3 regions of the Citrobacter sp. ANG330 genome follow, and region 1 is predicted to be linked to each of the others. Evidence: predicted binding sites of a transcription regulator. Region 1 holds the regulator's gene; each other region holds the start of a gene.
The links. Region 1 encodes PurR, which represses purine synthesis genes. Its sites were predicted from a motif close to CANGCAAACGTTTGCNTG; they were not measured.
Positions count from the first base shown of each region.

Region 1 (4,284 bases):
GTATTACATTGACTACCGTAATGCGCGTCCTGGTTACCTGGAGCACTTCTGGGCGCTGGTAAACTGGGAGTTTGTCGCGAAGAACTTCGCCGCGTAAGAGAGATAACGCAGAAGGGGCACCCTTCTGCGTTTTTGCCCTGCCATTAACCTGCGACACACACCTGTTCAGGCTGTTTTCTCGCCGAGATGAACACCAACAACAGCGCCATACCTGCCACAATCGCGCCCATGACAGGAACAAAACTGTAGCCTAACCCACCAGAAATGACGGCCCCGCCCGCAGCGGCACCCAAAGCATTACCGAGGTTAAAAGCGCCGATATTCACGGAAGATGACAAACCCGGTGCTTCGTGAGCCACACGCATAACGCGCATTTGCAGCGGAGGAACCACCGCGAAGGTCGCTGCCCCCCAGACCACCATACTTATCGCCGCGCCCAGTTCATTCTGCGCCAACAGGGGAATAGCCAGCATAATCACCATCAGCAGCAGCAAGAAGCCCTTTAGCGTACCGTTAACCGAGCGATCGGCCAGTTTGCCACCCAAATAGTTACCTATGGAGAAGCCCACGCCGATCAGAACCAGCATTCCGGTCACAAAGGCCGGCGTGGCATGAGTGATGCTTTGCAGGACTGGCGATATATAGGTGTACAGCGTAAACATGGCCCCCGCCCCCAGTACCGTGGTAAGCAGAGCAGAAAGCACCTGGGGACGCATCAGTACCGCCAGCTCTTTTTTCACCTCCGGACGTGCCCCAGCCCCACCTTTCGGCAACGAGAAAAAGAGACTCAGCATCGAAATGACGCCCAAACCGGCCGTTGCCATAAACGACATCCGCCAGCCGATGGTCTCACCCAGCCAGGTTGCCGCCGGAACGCCGCCAATATTGGCGATGGTCAGCCCCATAAACATGGTCGCCACCGCGCTGGCCTGCTTGTGCTTCGGCACCACGCTGGCTGCCACAACGGAGCCCAGGCCAAAGAACGCGCCGTGGTTAAGGCTGGTCAAAATGCGTGACAGCATCAGTGTTGTGTAGTCCGGGGAAATGGCCGACAGCACGTTGCCAAGCGTAAAGATAGCCATCAGAAAAATCAGCGCATTGCGACGTCCGCGATGTGACAACAGCAGCGTCATTAGCGGTGCCCCGACCATCACACCGACAGCGTAGGCGCTGATTAGCATACCTGCTGCGGGAATAGACACATCGACGCCACGCGCGATGACGGGTAGCAGACCCATTGGCGAAAACTCGGTCGTACCGATGCCGAACGCGCCGATAGCCAGCGACAGTAAAGGATAATTAATTTTCATGCAGTGATGACTCCGGCTCTTCGCGTCGAGGCGCGATGCGTAACTAAGAGTCAAAAGCATGACATCAATCACAAAAAAAGAGAAGTTAACAAAAATACAAAAGACTTTTGCAGATTCAATAACAATATGGCGGGAGTGACGAGGGAGCAGAGACTCCCCCGACGGGAAATCAATGCAGTGCCGCTGTCAGACCGCCAGCAACGATTAAAGCCAGAACGATAAACGTAGTTACTAATGAAAATTTAAGATCGGTGCTCATCAACTTTTCTCCTTTTTATTCCCACACAAAAAGTGATATAGCGCATTTTTGCACACTTGCGTGCGAAAATCTCCCACGATTTAGCGTGATATGTGCTTTTAATACTTCCCCTTTTCGTTAAGATCAGCCAAAATTCGACGCTTACTTGATTAGCGTACCGGCCATTGACCCCTTCCTGATGCTCTGTTGCGTTTTCCCGGCATGCTGCAACCCTGACGTTGCGCACAGGATGAGTAAAGGCAAACGTTTACTTAGCATATTTGACTGTTCAGGTTGGGTCTGGAGTGAGATTTAATGGCAACAATTAAAGATGTAGCGAAGCGCGCAAACGTTTCCACTACAACCGTATCACACGTAATTAACAAAACGCGTTTCGTCGCTGAAGAAACACGCAATGCAGTGTGGGCGGCAATCAAAGAATTGCACTATTCCCCCAGCGCGGTAGCCCGTAGTCTGAAGGTGAATCATACCAAGTCTATCGGGTTGCTGGCGACCAGCAGCGAAGCCCCCTACTTTGCTGAAATTATTGAAGCAGTTGAAAAAAACTGCTTTCAGAAAGGCTATACCCTGATCCTCGGTAATGTCTGGAACAACCTGGAAAAGCAACGTGCCTATCTGTCCATGATGGCGCAAAAACGCGTGGATGGCCTGCTGGTGATGTGTTCCGAATATCCCGCCCCTCTGCTCTCGATGCTGGAAGAGTATCGTCATATCCCGATGGTTGTGATGGACTGGGGCGAGGCCAAAGCCGATTTCACTGATACCGTGATTGATAACGCCTTTGAGGGCGGTTATATGGCTGGCCGTTACCTTATTGAACGCGGACATCGCGAAATTGGCGTGATCCCGGGACTGATGGAGCGCAACACCGGCGCAGGCCGTCTGGCCGGTTTTATGAAAGCGATGGAAGAAGCGCTGATTAAAGTGCCTGAAAACTGGATTGTGCAAGGCGACTTCGAACCAGAATCCGGCTACCGTGCGATGCAGCAAATTCTGTCACAGGCGCATCGCCCGACAGCGGTTTTCTGCGGTGGCGATGTCATGGCAATGGGTGCCCTTTGCGCCGCTGATGAAATGGGTCTGCGCGTCCCTCAGGACGTGTCGCTGATAGGCTATGACAACGTGCGCAACGCCCGCTTCTTTACGCCAGCTCTGACCACCATCCACCAGCCGAAAGATTCACTGGGTGAGACGGCCTTTAACATGTTGCTTGACCGCATCGTCAATAAACGTGAAGAGTCACAATCCATTGAAGTTCACCCGCGTCTGGTTGAGCGCCGCTCTGTTGCCGATGGCCCCTTCCGCGATTACCGTCGTTAAGCCTCTTCTGCGGGAGCCTCGTCAGGCTCCCGCAACCATTCTTTGTTCAGCGTTTCGCTATCTCCCAGATAATCCAGCAGCCAGATTAGCGCAGGTGACATATCGTTCTGCTGCCAGGTCAGGCAACAGGCCGAATCCGGGAAGGGGTTTTCCAGATTCAGCGCCACCCACTGTCCTTTATTAAAATATGGCCTGGCAAAATGTGTCGGCACCATGCCGATACAAAGTCCGGCGCTGATGCAGGTTGCGGAGGATGCCCAATCCGGGACCACCACCCGCTTCTGGTTGTCCAGCAGCCAGGTCACCCGTTTCGGCAGAGTGCGGGAAGTATCTTCCAGCACCAGTGACGGCCAGTTGCGCAACGTATCATCGCTTAAGGGTCCACTCATGGCGGCCAGTGGATGTGTGCTGGCAACAACACAACACCAGCTCAGTTTACCCATATCGCGGAAGGTATATCGTCCGCCGACCGGGATCGCCTGGGTCGCACCGATAGCGAGTTCAACCCTGCCATCTGACAGCGCGTCCCAGACGCCATTGAACACTTCCTGAAAGACCAGCAGCTCTACGTCATCAAAGTGGCGATAGAAATCGACGATCAATTGCCGCGTGCGTTCCGGGCGCACGATGTTATCCACCGCGATGGGGAGTTGCCCCCGCCAGCCATTGGCGATTTGCTGACACTGCTGGCGCGTGATCTGCATTTTTTTGATGACAGAACGCCCTTCTTTCAAAAACCAGGCGCCTGCCGGGGTTAACACGACATCACGATGACGGCGTTCAAAAAGCGGGACGGCCAGCCACTCTTCCATCTGGCGAACCGTATAACTGACCGCCGAGGGTACCCGGTGCAACTCCTGGGCCGCGGAACTGAAACTCCCGTTGCGCGCCACGGCATCGACCACTTCCAGCGCATATTCTGACCACATAATCTGCCTACAAAATTTTTGAATGCAATAAACAAATATTAGCGTTTCACAAGCCGAAATTCACTCCCTACACTCTGCGCCAGTGTGATTAATCAAAAATTAGAGAACAACTATGCAACCTGGAAAAGGGTTTTTAGTCTGGCTGGCAGGACTCAGCGTGCTGGGTTTTCTGGCGACCGACATGTATTTGCCCGCTTTTGCCACCATTCAATCTGACCTGCAAACACCGGCATCTGCCGTCAGCGCCAGCCTGAGTCTGTTTTTAGCGGGTTTTGCCATCGCACAACTGCTGTGGGGCCCGCTCTCAGATCGCTACGGACGTAAACCGATCCTGCTGCTGGGGCTGTCTGTCTTTGCCCTGGGTAGTCTGGGTATGCTGTGGGTCGAAAGCGCAACCGGCCTGTTAGTTCTGCGCTTTATTCAGGCGGTGGGTGTCTGTGCAGCGACCGTCATCTGGCAGGCGCTG
Region 1 covers NZ_JASJUI010000002.1:69,702-73,985, forward strand. The annotation lists gene sodB (superoxide dismutase [Fe]) at 1-97, shown strand, start outside; gene QNN88_RS06020 (MFS transporter) at 144-1,370, opposite strand; gene QNN88_RS06025 (YnhF family membrane protein) at 1,480-1,569, opposite strand; gene purR (HTH-type transcriptional repressor PurR) at 1,864-2,889, shown strand; gene punR (DNA-binding transcriptional activator PunR) at 2,886-3,818, opposite strand; gene punC (purine nucleoside transporter PunC) at 3,931-4,284, shown strand, end outside.

Region 2 (4,284 bases), on a different contig from region 1:
GGGCGGTGTTCCGGTCCTGATGCGTGAACTGCTGAAGGCGGGTCTGCTGCATGAAGATGTCAATACTGTGGCTGGCTTCGGTCTGAAGCGCTACACCCTGGAGCCATGGCTGAACAATGGCGAACTCGACTGGCGTGAAGGCGCAACCCAATCGCTGGACAACAGTGTGATTGCCTCCTTTGACCAGCCGTTCTCCCATCACGGCGGCACCAAAGTGCTGAGCGGTAATCTCGGGCGCGCAGTCATGAAAACGTCCGCTGTGCCGGTCGAGAATCAGGTGATTGAAGCGCCAGCCATTGTTTTTGAAAGTCAGCATGACGTTTTACCCGCCTTCGAAGCCGGCCTGCTGGACCGTGACTGCGTGGTTGTTGTGCGACATCAGGGGCCAAAAGCGAACGGAATGCCAGAATTACATAAACTCATGCCGCCACTTGGTGTATTATTGGACCGTCGTTTCAAAATTGCGTTGGTTACTGATGGTCGACTCTCCGGTGCGTCCGGTAAAGTGCCTTCAGCTATCCACGTTACTCCGGAGGCCTATGATGGCGGGCTGCTGGCAAAAGTACGCGATGGCGACATTATTCGGGTGAACGGACAGACAGGTGAATTGACGCTGCTGGTGGATGAGGCGGAGCTTGCCGCCCGCCAGCCGCATATCCCGGATCTGAGCGCATCGCGCATCGGAACGGGGCGTGAAATGTTTAGTGCGCTGCGTGAGAATTTATCCGGCGCGGAACAGGGCGCAACCTGTATTCATTTTTAAGGCATATTTTGTAATCAGGCGAGAGAAAAACTCTGATGAAAAACTGGAAAACAAGTGCAGAAGCAATCCTGACCACCGGCCCGGTTGTCCCGGTGATCGTAGTGAATAAACTGGAACATGCTGTGCCGATGGCAAAAGCGCTGGTTGCGGGCGGGGTGCGCGTACTGGAAGTAACGTTACGTACCGCCTGCGCGATGGATGCTATCCGTGCTATCGCCAAAGAAGTCCCGGAAGCGATCGTGGGTGCCGGTACGGTGCTTAATGCGCAGCAACTGGCAGAGGTCACTGCTGCCGGTGCGCAATTCGCTATCAGCCCCGGTCTGACCGAGCCGCTGCTGAAAGCGGCAACCGAAGGTACGATCCCGCTAATTCCGGGCATCAGCACCGTTTCTGAACTGATGCTGGGTATGGACTACGGTCTGAAAGAATTCAAATTCTTCCCGGCAGAAGCGAATGGCGGCACCAAAGCGCTGCAGGCCATTGCCGGTCCGTTCTCTCAGGTGCGTTTCTGCCCGACCGGCGGCATCTCTCCGGCTAACTACCGTGATTACCTGGCACTGAAGAGCGTGCTGTGCATCGGCGGTTCCTGGCTGGTGCCGAATGACGCGCTGGAAGCCGGTGATTACGATCGCATCACCCAACTGGCGCGCGAAGCGGTAGAAGGCGCGAAGCAGTAATCTACCCATGTGTAAGCCGTAGGCCCGATCAGGCGCGCTAGCGCCGCCATCGGGCTTTGCCGGATAGTGGCATGACTGCCTTAACCGGCCTGCGGCTGCTGTTGTTTACCCTGTCACTTTCACCTGCGCGGCGGCATTCTTCGCGCGTTCAATCGCTTCATCAACGCTGTCAGCCGTTGCCAGCGCCACACCCAGACGGCGCGTTCCCTCGATTTCCGGCTTGCCGAAAAAGCGCACCTGCAAACCCGCGCCGACGGCGGCCTCAACATTATCAAACGTCACGTCCTGACTGTTCAGTCGCGGTAAAATCACCGCAGAAGCGGCCGGACCATACTGACGAATGGCCCCCACGGGCAGTCCGAGAAAAGCGCGTACATGCAGGGCAAATTCGGACAGATCCTGAGAGATCAGCGTAACCATGCCGGTATCATGCGGGCGAGGGGAGACTTCGCTGAAGATAACCTCATCCCCGCAAACAAACAGCTCTACGCCAAACAGACCGTGACCACCCAGCGCTAACACCACTTTACGGGCAATCTCCTGCGCGCGTTCCAGCGCCAGCGCGCTCATCTGCTGCGGCTGCCAGGATTCACGATAATCGCCGTCTTCCTGACGATGACCCACCGGAGCACAGAAATGGACGCCATCGACAGCGCTGACGGTGAGCAGGGTGATTTCAAAATCAAACTTTACCACGCCTTCAACGATCACCCGACCGGCACCCGCGCGACCACCCTGTTGGGCATAGTCCCAGGCTTGCGCCAGCTGCGCTTCGGAACGAATAAAACTCTGCCCCTTACCGGACGAACTCATCACCGGTTTGACAATGCAGGGATAACCAATTTCAGCCACGGCGTCACGGAAAGTGGCTTCGCTATCGGCAAAACGGAAGGTCGAGGTGGGTAGCGCCAAATCTTCTGCTGCCAGACGGCGAATACCTTCACGGTTCATCGTCAGCTTTGTCGCGCGGGCGCAGGGCACAACGTTTAATCCTTCCTGTTCCAGTGTTACCAGCATATCGGTAGCGATGGCTTCAATTTCGGGCACGATATAGTGCGGTTGTTCCTGCTCAACCACGCGACGAAGCGCGTCACCATCCAGCATATTAATGACGTGTGAGCGATGCGCGACATGCATGGCCGGCGCGTCGGCATAGCGGTCCACCGCAATCACTTCGACACCGAGACGCTGGCACTCTATAGCCACTTCTTTACCCAGTTCGCCGGAACCCAATAACATCACCCGAGTTGCTGCCGGACGCAGCGCTGTGCCTAATAACGTCATGAATATATCCCCCAACAAATTTGGCCGCAGTATATACGAAAACGTTTGCGTCTGTCTTTATTGCCAGGTTGATTTCAATGGTAAAATAGAATATACTGTACATAAATACAGTAATATTGAGAGGCTGCATCATGGCGGTTGAAGTTAAATACGTAGTCATTCGGGAAGGTGAGGAAAAAATGTCATTTACCAGCAAAAAGGAAGCCGATGCGTATGACAAGATGCTGGATACGGCAGATCTGCTCGATACCTGGCTTGAACAGTCACCGTTAGCGCTGGAAGACGAACAGCGTGAAGCCCTGTCGTTGTGGCTGGCGGAACAAAAAGATGTGCTGAGCACCATCCTCAAAACCGGTAAGTTGCCTTCTCCGCAGGCCGTTGAGAATGACGCCTCTTCCGGGGACGATACGCAGGCAGCCTGAAGCTGACTTGCGCTCCTGACGTTTTGTACCATGCTTTTCCCTGTATCACTGTGCTATGGAGAAAGGGAAAGTATGAAAAGAACGGGCGTGTTAGCCTGCTTGCTGTTGTTATGCACCAGTGTATCGGTGTCGGCGGCAGGTACGGACAGTAAGACAGTTAAGTTCCTTAACTGTGAAGGTCTGGATACCGAGGGTATTGCAGCGAGCGTTAAGCGCGATTATCAGCAGAATCGCATTTCGCGTTGGGCCGACGATCAAAAGCATGTGGGGCAGGCCGACCCGGTGGCATGGGTTAATCCAAAAGAGATCACCGGTGGGGAGGGTAAGTGGGTGGTCCCGCTGACCGTGCGCGGAAAAAGTGCGGATATCCACTATCGGGTGACCGTGGACTGCAAAGCAGGTACCGCAACGTATCAGCCCTCCTGACGTAATATTTGCGCATCTTTTGTCGTAACAGACATTTCCTGACACCCCCTCGGGTACGCTTTGACAATTCATTGTCAGTACTTGAGGGGCAAAAATGGCTAACTGGCTAAATCAATTACAATCTCTTCTCGGACAAAACGGATCCTCTTCATCTGCTTCCGGTGAACAAGGCTTAAGTAAACTGCTGGTTCCCGGTGCGCTCGGCGGTCTGGCGGGATTACTGGTCGCCAACAAATCCTCACGCAAACTGCTCAGCAAATATGGCACCAGCGCGCTGCTGGTCGGCGGCGGTGCGGTGGCGGGGACGGTCTTGTGGAACAAGTATAAAGATAAAATCCGTGCGGCGCATCAGGGTGAACCGCAGTTCGGCGCACAGAGTACGCCGCTGGATGTGCGTACCGAACGGCTGATCCTCGCGCTGGTCTTTGCGGCGAAAAGCGACGGACATATCGATGCCAGTGAGCGGGCCGCAATCGAGCAGCAACTGCGTGAAGCCGGTGTAGAAGAGCAGGGACGCGTTTTCATTGAACAGGCGATTGAACAACCGCTCGACCCACAGCGCCTTGCGCAGGGGGTCCGCAACGAGGAAGAAGCGCTGGAGCTGTATTTCCTGAGCTGTGCGGCGATTGATATCGACCATTTTATGGAACGCAGTTATCTCAACGCGCTGGGCGATGCGCTGAAGATCCCCCAGGATGTCCGTGATGGCATT
Region 2 covers NZ_JASJUI010000001.1:404,132-408,415, reverse strand. The annotation lists gene edd (phosphogluconate dehydratase) at 1-763, shown strand, start outside; gene kdgA (bifunctional 4-hydroxy-2-oxoglutarate aldolase/2-dehydro-3-deoxy-phosphogluconate aldolase) at 799-1,440, shown strand; gene purT (formate-dependent phosphoribosylglycinamide formyltransferase) at 1,546-2,724, opposite strand; gene yebG (DNA damage-inducible protein YebG) at 2,856-3,146, shown strand; gene yebF (protein YebF) at 3,219-3,572, shown strand; gene QNN88_RS02045 (tellurite resistance TerB family protein) at 3,667-4,284, shown strand, end outside.
Region 2: the regulator PurR is predicted to act here: its motif matches at 2,759-2,776, upstream of purT (formate-dependent phosphoribosylglycinamide formyltransferase).

Region 3 (4,284 bases), 290 kb from region 1:
GATTATGGTTAATGACATTGCCGGTTCGCCTGCCGCGGTGAAATGGATGTATGCCATTGAGGCATGCCTTTCACTAACGCTGCTCTATCCTATTGCACGCTGGAGCGAGAAGCGTTTTCGTCTTGAGCATCGCCTGATGGCGGGTTTACTGTTGATGTCACTGAGTATGTTACCGGTGGGACTGGTGAGTGACTTACAGCAGTTGTTTACGCTGATCTGTACCTTCTATATTGGTTCGATTATTGCTGAACCCGCCCGAGAGACCCTCAGCGCTTCACTGGCCGATGCGCGTGCGCGCGGAAGTTATATGGGCTTTAGTCGCCTGGGCTTAGCCATTGGTGGCGCAATTGGTTATATCGGCGGAGGCTGGCTGTTTGATATGGGGAAACTGCTCCAGCAGCCGGAGTTGCCGTGGATGATGTTGGGGATTATTGGCGTCATTACTTTCCTGGCGCTGGGCTGGCAATTCAGCCACAAACGCACGCCGCGCGGCATGCTGGAACCCGGCGCCTGATTTGATGCCTGCGCGTGTCTCCTCCATACTGAAAGGGAACTGACAGTCAAATGGAGGAGAAACGTGAAGCTTTATATTTACGATCACTGCCCTTTCTGCATCAAAGCCCGCATGATTTTCGGCCTCAAGAATATCCCCGTCGAACTGAATGTCTTAGCCAATGATGATGACGAAACCCCGACCCGAATGATTGGTCAGAAAATGGTGCCCATTCTGCAAAAAGACGACAGTCGTTATCTGCCGGAAAGCATGGACATCGTCCATTACGTCGATAAGCTGGATGGCAAACCGCTGCTCACCGGCAAGAAAAACCCGGCCATTGACGAGTGGCTGCGCAAAGTAAACAGCTACGCCAATCACCTGCTGCTGCCGCGTTTTGCAAAATCTGCGTTTGATGAGTTTGCCACCCCTTCGGCACGCAAATACTTTACTGAGAAGAAAGAGGCGATGATTGGCAGTTTTGCCGACCATCTTGCCCATTCCGCTGGCCTGACCAAAAAAATCAGTGATGATTTGCGCGCACTCGATAAGCTCATTGTGCAGCCTAATGGCGTGAACGGTGAACTTTCCGAAGATGACATTCAGCTATTTCCCCTGTTGCGTAATCTGACGCTGGTAGCCGGTATCACCTGGCCGACACGCGTTGCTGACTATCGCGACAATATGGCGAAACAGACGCAGGTCAATCTGTTATCATCTATGGCGATTTAACGTTCACCGGCGGTGGCAGGGTGACCCAGGCCACCGCTATTTTCAGTTTTTTCTACTGGCGATGTTCGCGCTGGTAACACATGCTGCGTTATGTCGGGATTATGATGACCGCATCATGTAGAGGACCCTCATGAAGAAGATTTTTTTTGCTGCCGCATTGATTGTTGGCGGCCTGTTGACCGGCTGTAATCAGCTCACGCAGTACACCGTAAGCGAACAAGAAATTAATCAGGCGCTCGAAAAGCGTAACAACTTTGCCAAAGATATTGGTCTCCCGGGCGTCGCCGATGCGCATATCGTCCTGAACAACCTCTCCAGCCAGATCGGCCGTGAAGAGCCGAACAAAGTGACGCTGACCGGCGATGCCAATCTGGATATGAATTCCCTGTTTGGCAGCCAGAAAGCGACCATCAAGCTCAAACTGAAAGCGCTGCCCGTCTTTAATAAAGAAAAAGGGGCCATCTTCCTGCAGGAAATGGAAGTGGTGGACGCCACCGTGACGCCGGAAAAAATGCAGTCGGTGCTGCAAACGCTAATGCCCTATCTGAACCAGTCGCTGCGCAATTACTTTAACCAGCAACCGGCGTACATTCTGCGCGAAGACAGTAGCAAAGGCGAAGCGCTGGCGAAAAAATATGCCAAAGGAATCGAAGTGAAACCGGGTGAAATTATCATCCCGTTCACGGATTAAACGACAAAGGCGCTACGGCGCCTTTCAGATCGCTGGCAAAGAAGGAAAAAACGTGGTTTTTCCTTCTTTGTGATAAGCAGCCGAAAATCAATCAATTGATTTTCCTCGTTTTTAATTAGGTTGTTTCTGCTTGTCCAGTATCGGGATGAGGTTTGTCGTCATTCTCAAAGGCGCTACGGCGCCTTTTTTTACGTGCAAACGAAAACGTTTCCGCATATCCTTTGTTTCCGGCAAAAATGACATCCCCCAGCCGGAGCATATTGATGATAGCACCCTCCCAGGTTTTAAAGATCCGCCGCCCAGACGACTGGCACCTTCACCTTCGCGATGGCGAAATGTTAAAAGCAGTCGTGCCCTACACCAGCGGCATTTATGCACGTGCGATTGTGATGCCCAACCTTGCGCCGCCGATCACCACGGTGGATGCGGCTATCGCTTACCGTCAACGCATCCTTGATGCCGTTCCTGCCGGACACACTTTCACCCCGCTGATGACCTGCTATTTAACGGACACACTGGATCCCGCTGAACTGGAGCGCGGCTTTCGCGAAGGTGTGTTCACGGCGGCAAAACTCTACCCGGCGAATGCCACCACCAACTCCAGTCACGGCGTCACCTCCATTGATGCCATCATGCCTGTGCTGGAGCGTATGGAAAAACTCGGGATGCCGCTGCTGGTTCACGGCGAAGTCACCCACGCCGATATCGACATCTTTGACCGCGAAGCGCGTTTCATTGAGACGGTGATGGAGCCTCTGCGCCAGCGCCTGCCTGCGCTGAAAGTGGTCTTTGAGCATATCACCACGAAAGATGCGGCGGAGTATGTCCGTGACGGCAATGAATTACTGGCCGCGACGATTACTCCGCAACACCTGATGTTTAACCGTAACCATATGCTGGTTGGCGGTATTCGTCCTCACCTCTACTGCCTGCCGATTCTGAAGCGCAATGTCCACCAGCAGGCGCTACGAGACCTCGTTGCCAGCGGATTTGAACGCGCCTTCCTCGGCACCGACTCCGCGCCGCACGCCCGTCATCGTAAAGAGGCAAGCTGCGGTTGTGCGGGTTGCTTTAATGCGCCGACGGCGCTGGCAAGCTATGCCACCGTGTTTGAAGAGATGAACGCACTGGCGCACCTTGAAGCCTTTTGTTCTCTTAACGGTCCGCGATTCTACGGCCTGCCAGTGAATGACACCTTTATTGAGCTGGTACGTGAAGAGCAACAGGTGCCGGAGAGCATTGCGCTCTCCGACGATACGCTGGTGCCGTTCCTCGGAGGCGAAACGGTACACTGGACGATGAAAAAGTAAAAAAATCAGCGCTCCCTGTTGTAATTCGGTCAGATCAACTGTATAAATAAACAGTATATTCAACAGGGGGCTATTATGCGTATTGAAGTCACTATTGCTAAAACTTCACCTTTGCCTGCCGGTGCCATTGATGCCCTGGCAGGCGAACTCTCCCGCCGTATTACTCACTCCTTTCCCGACAATGACGGTAATGTCACCGTCCGTTACGCTGCAGCCAATAATTTGTCCGTCATTGGTGCGACGAAAGAAGATAAAGAACGGATCAGTGAAATTCTTCAGGAAACCTGGGAAAGCGCCGACGACTGGTTCATTAAAGAATAAAAATGCTATGCCGTAGTCTCTTTTGCCGGGTCGCCCCGGCTTTTTTAATCTGTCATTTTTCATCCATTTTAAATTTCTCTACAACCTTAAGAATTGTTTATATTTTCACCGGTCGCTCAAAAATATTGCACAACATACTTAAAAAGTGTGAATAAGATGGCGATTAATTACTCATAAATTCTTAATTTGCAGAAATTTATGCTCCCCCCTCTTTAAAATCTCAGTGAATACCCTTATTTATTGATATACTGAAGTTGCTTCAGATAAAAACGCATTGAACCTCGAAAGCCGTTGTCTTGTAACACGAATTAGGGGGCATGATGGAAAAGAATAATGAAGTCATTCAGACTCATCCGCTTGTGGGATGGGACATCAGCACCGTAGATAGCTATGACGCGCTGATGCTGCGTTTGCATTACCAGACTCCAAATCGTCCCGAACCCGATGGTACAGAAGTCGGTCAGACGCTCTGGTTAACCACCGATGTTGCCAGACAATTTATTTCGATATTAGAAGCCGGCATAGCCAAAATCGAATCCGGCGATTACCAGGCCAACGAATACCGTCGGCACTAACGAGACGGACATTCTCACTTAAAAAGGCACCTTCTGGGTGCCTTTGCTATTTCTGGGTTGTATTACGCATTTCACTTATTTACTCTGCATCAAACGCGACAGCAGAGAGAAACCAATGAAATACGACTTAATCATTATAGGCAGCGGGTCCGTTGGGGCAGC
Region 3 covers NZ_JASJUI010000002.1:363,311-367,594, forward strand. The annotation lists gene mdtH (multidrug efflux MFS transporter MdtH) at 1-514, shown strand, start outside; gene grxB (glutaredoxin 2) at 578-1,225, shown strand; gene QNN88_RS07520 (lipoprotein) at 1,356-1,916, shown strand; gene pyrC (dihydroorotase) at 2,180-3,226, shown strand; gene dinI (DNA damage-inducible protein I) at 3,302-3,547, shown strand; gene bssS (biofilm formation regulator BssS) at 3,868-4,122, shown strand; gene solA (N-methyl-L-tryptophan oxidase) at 4,238-4,284, shown strand, end outside.
Region 3: the regulator PurR is predicted to act here: its motif matches at 2,114-2,131, upstream of pyrC (dihydroorotase).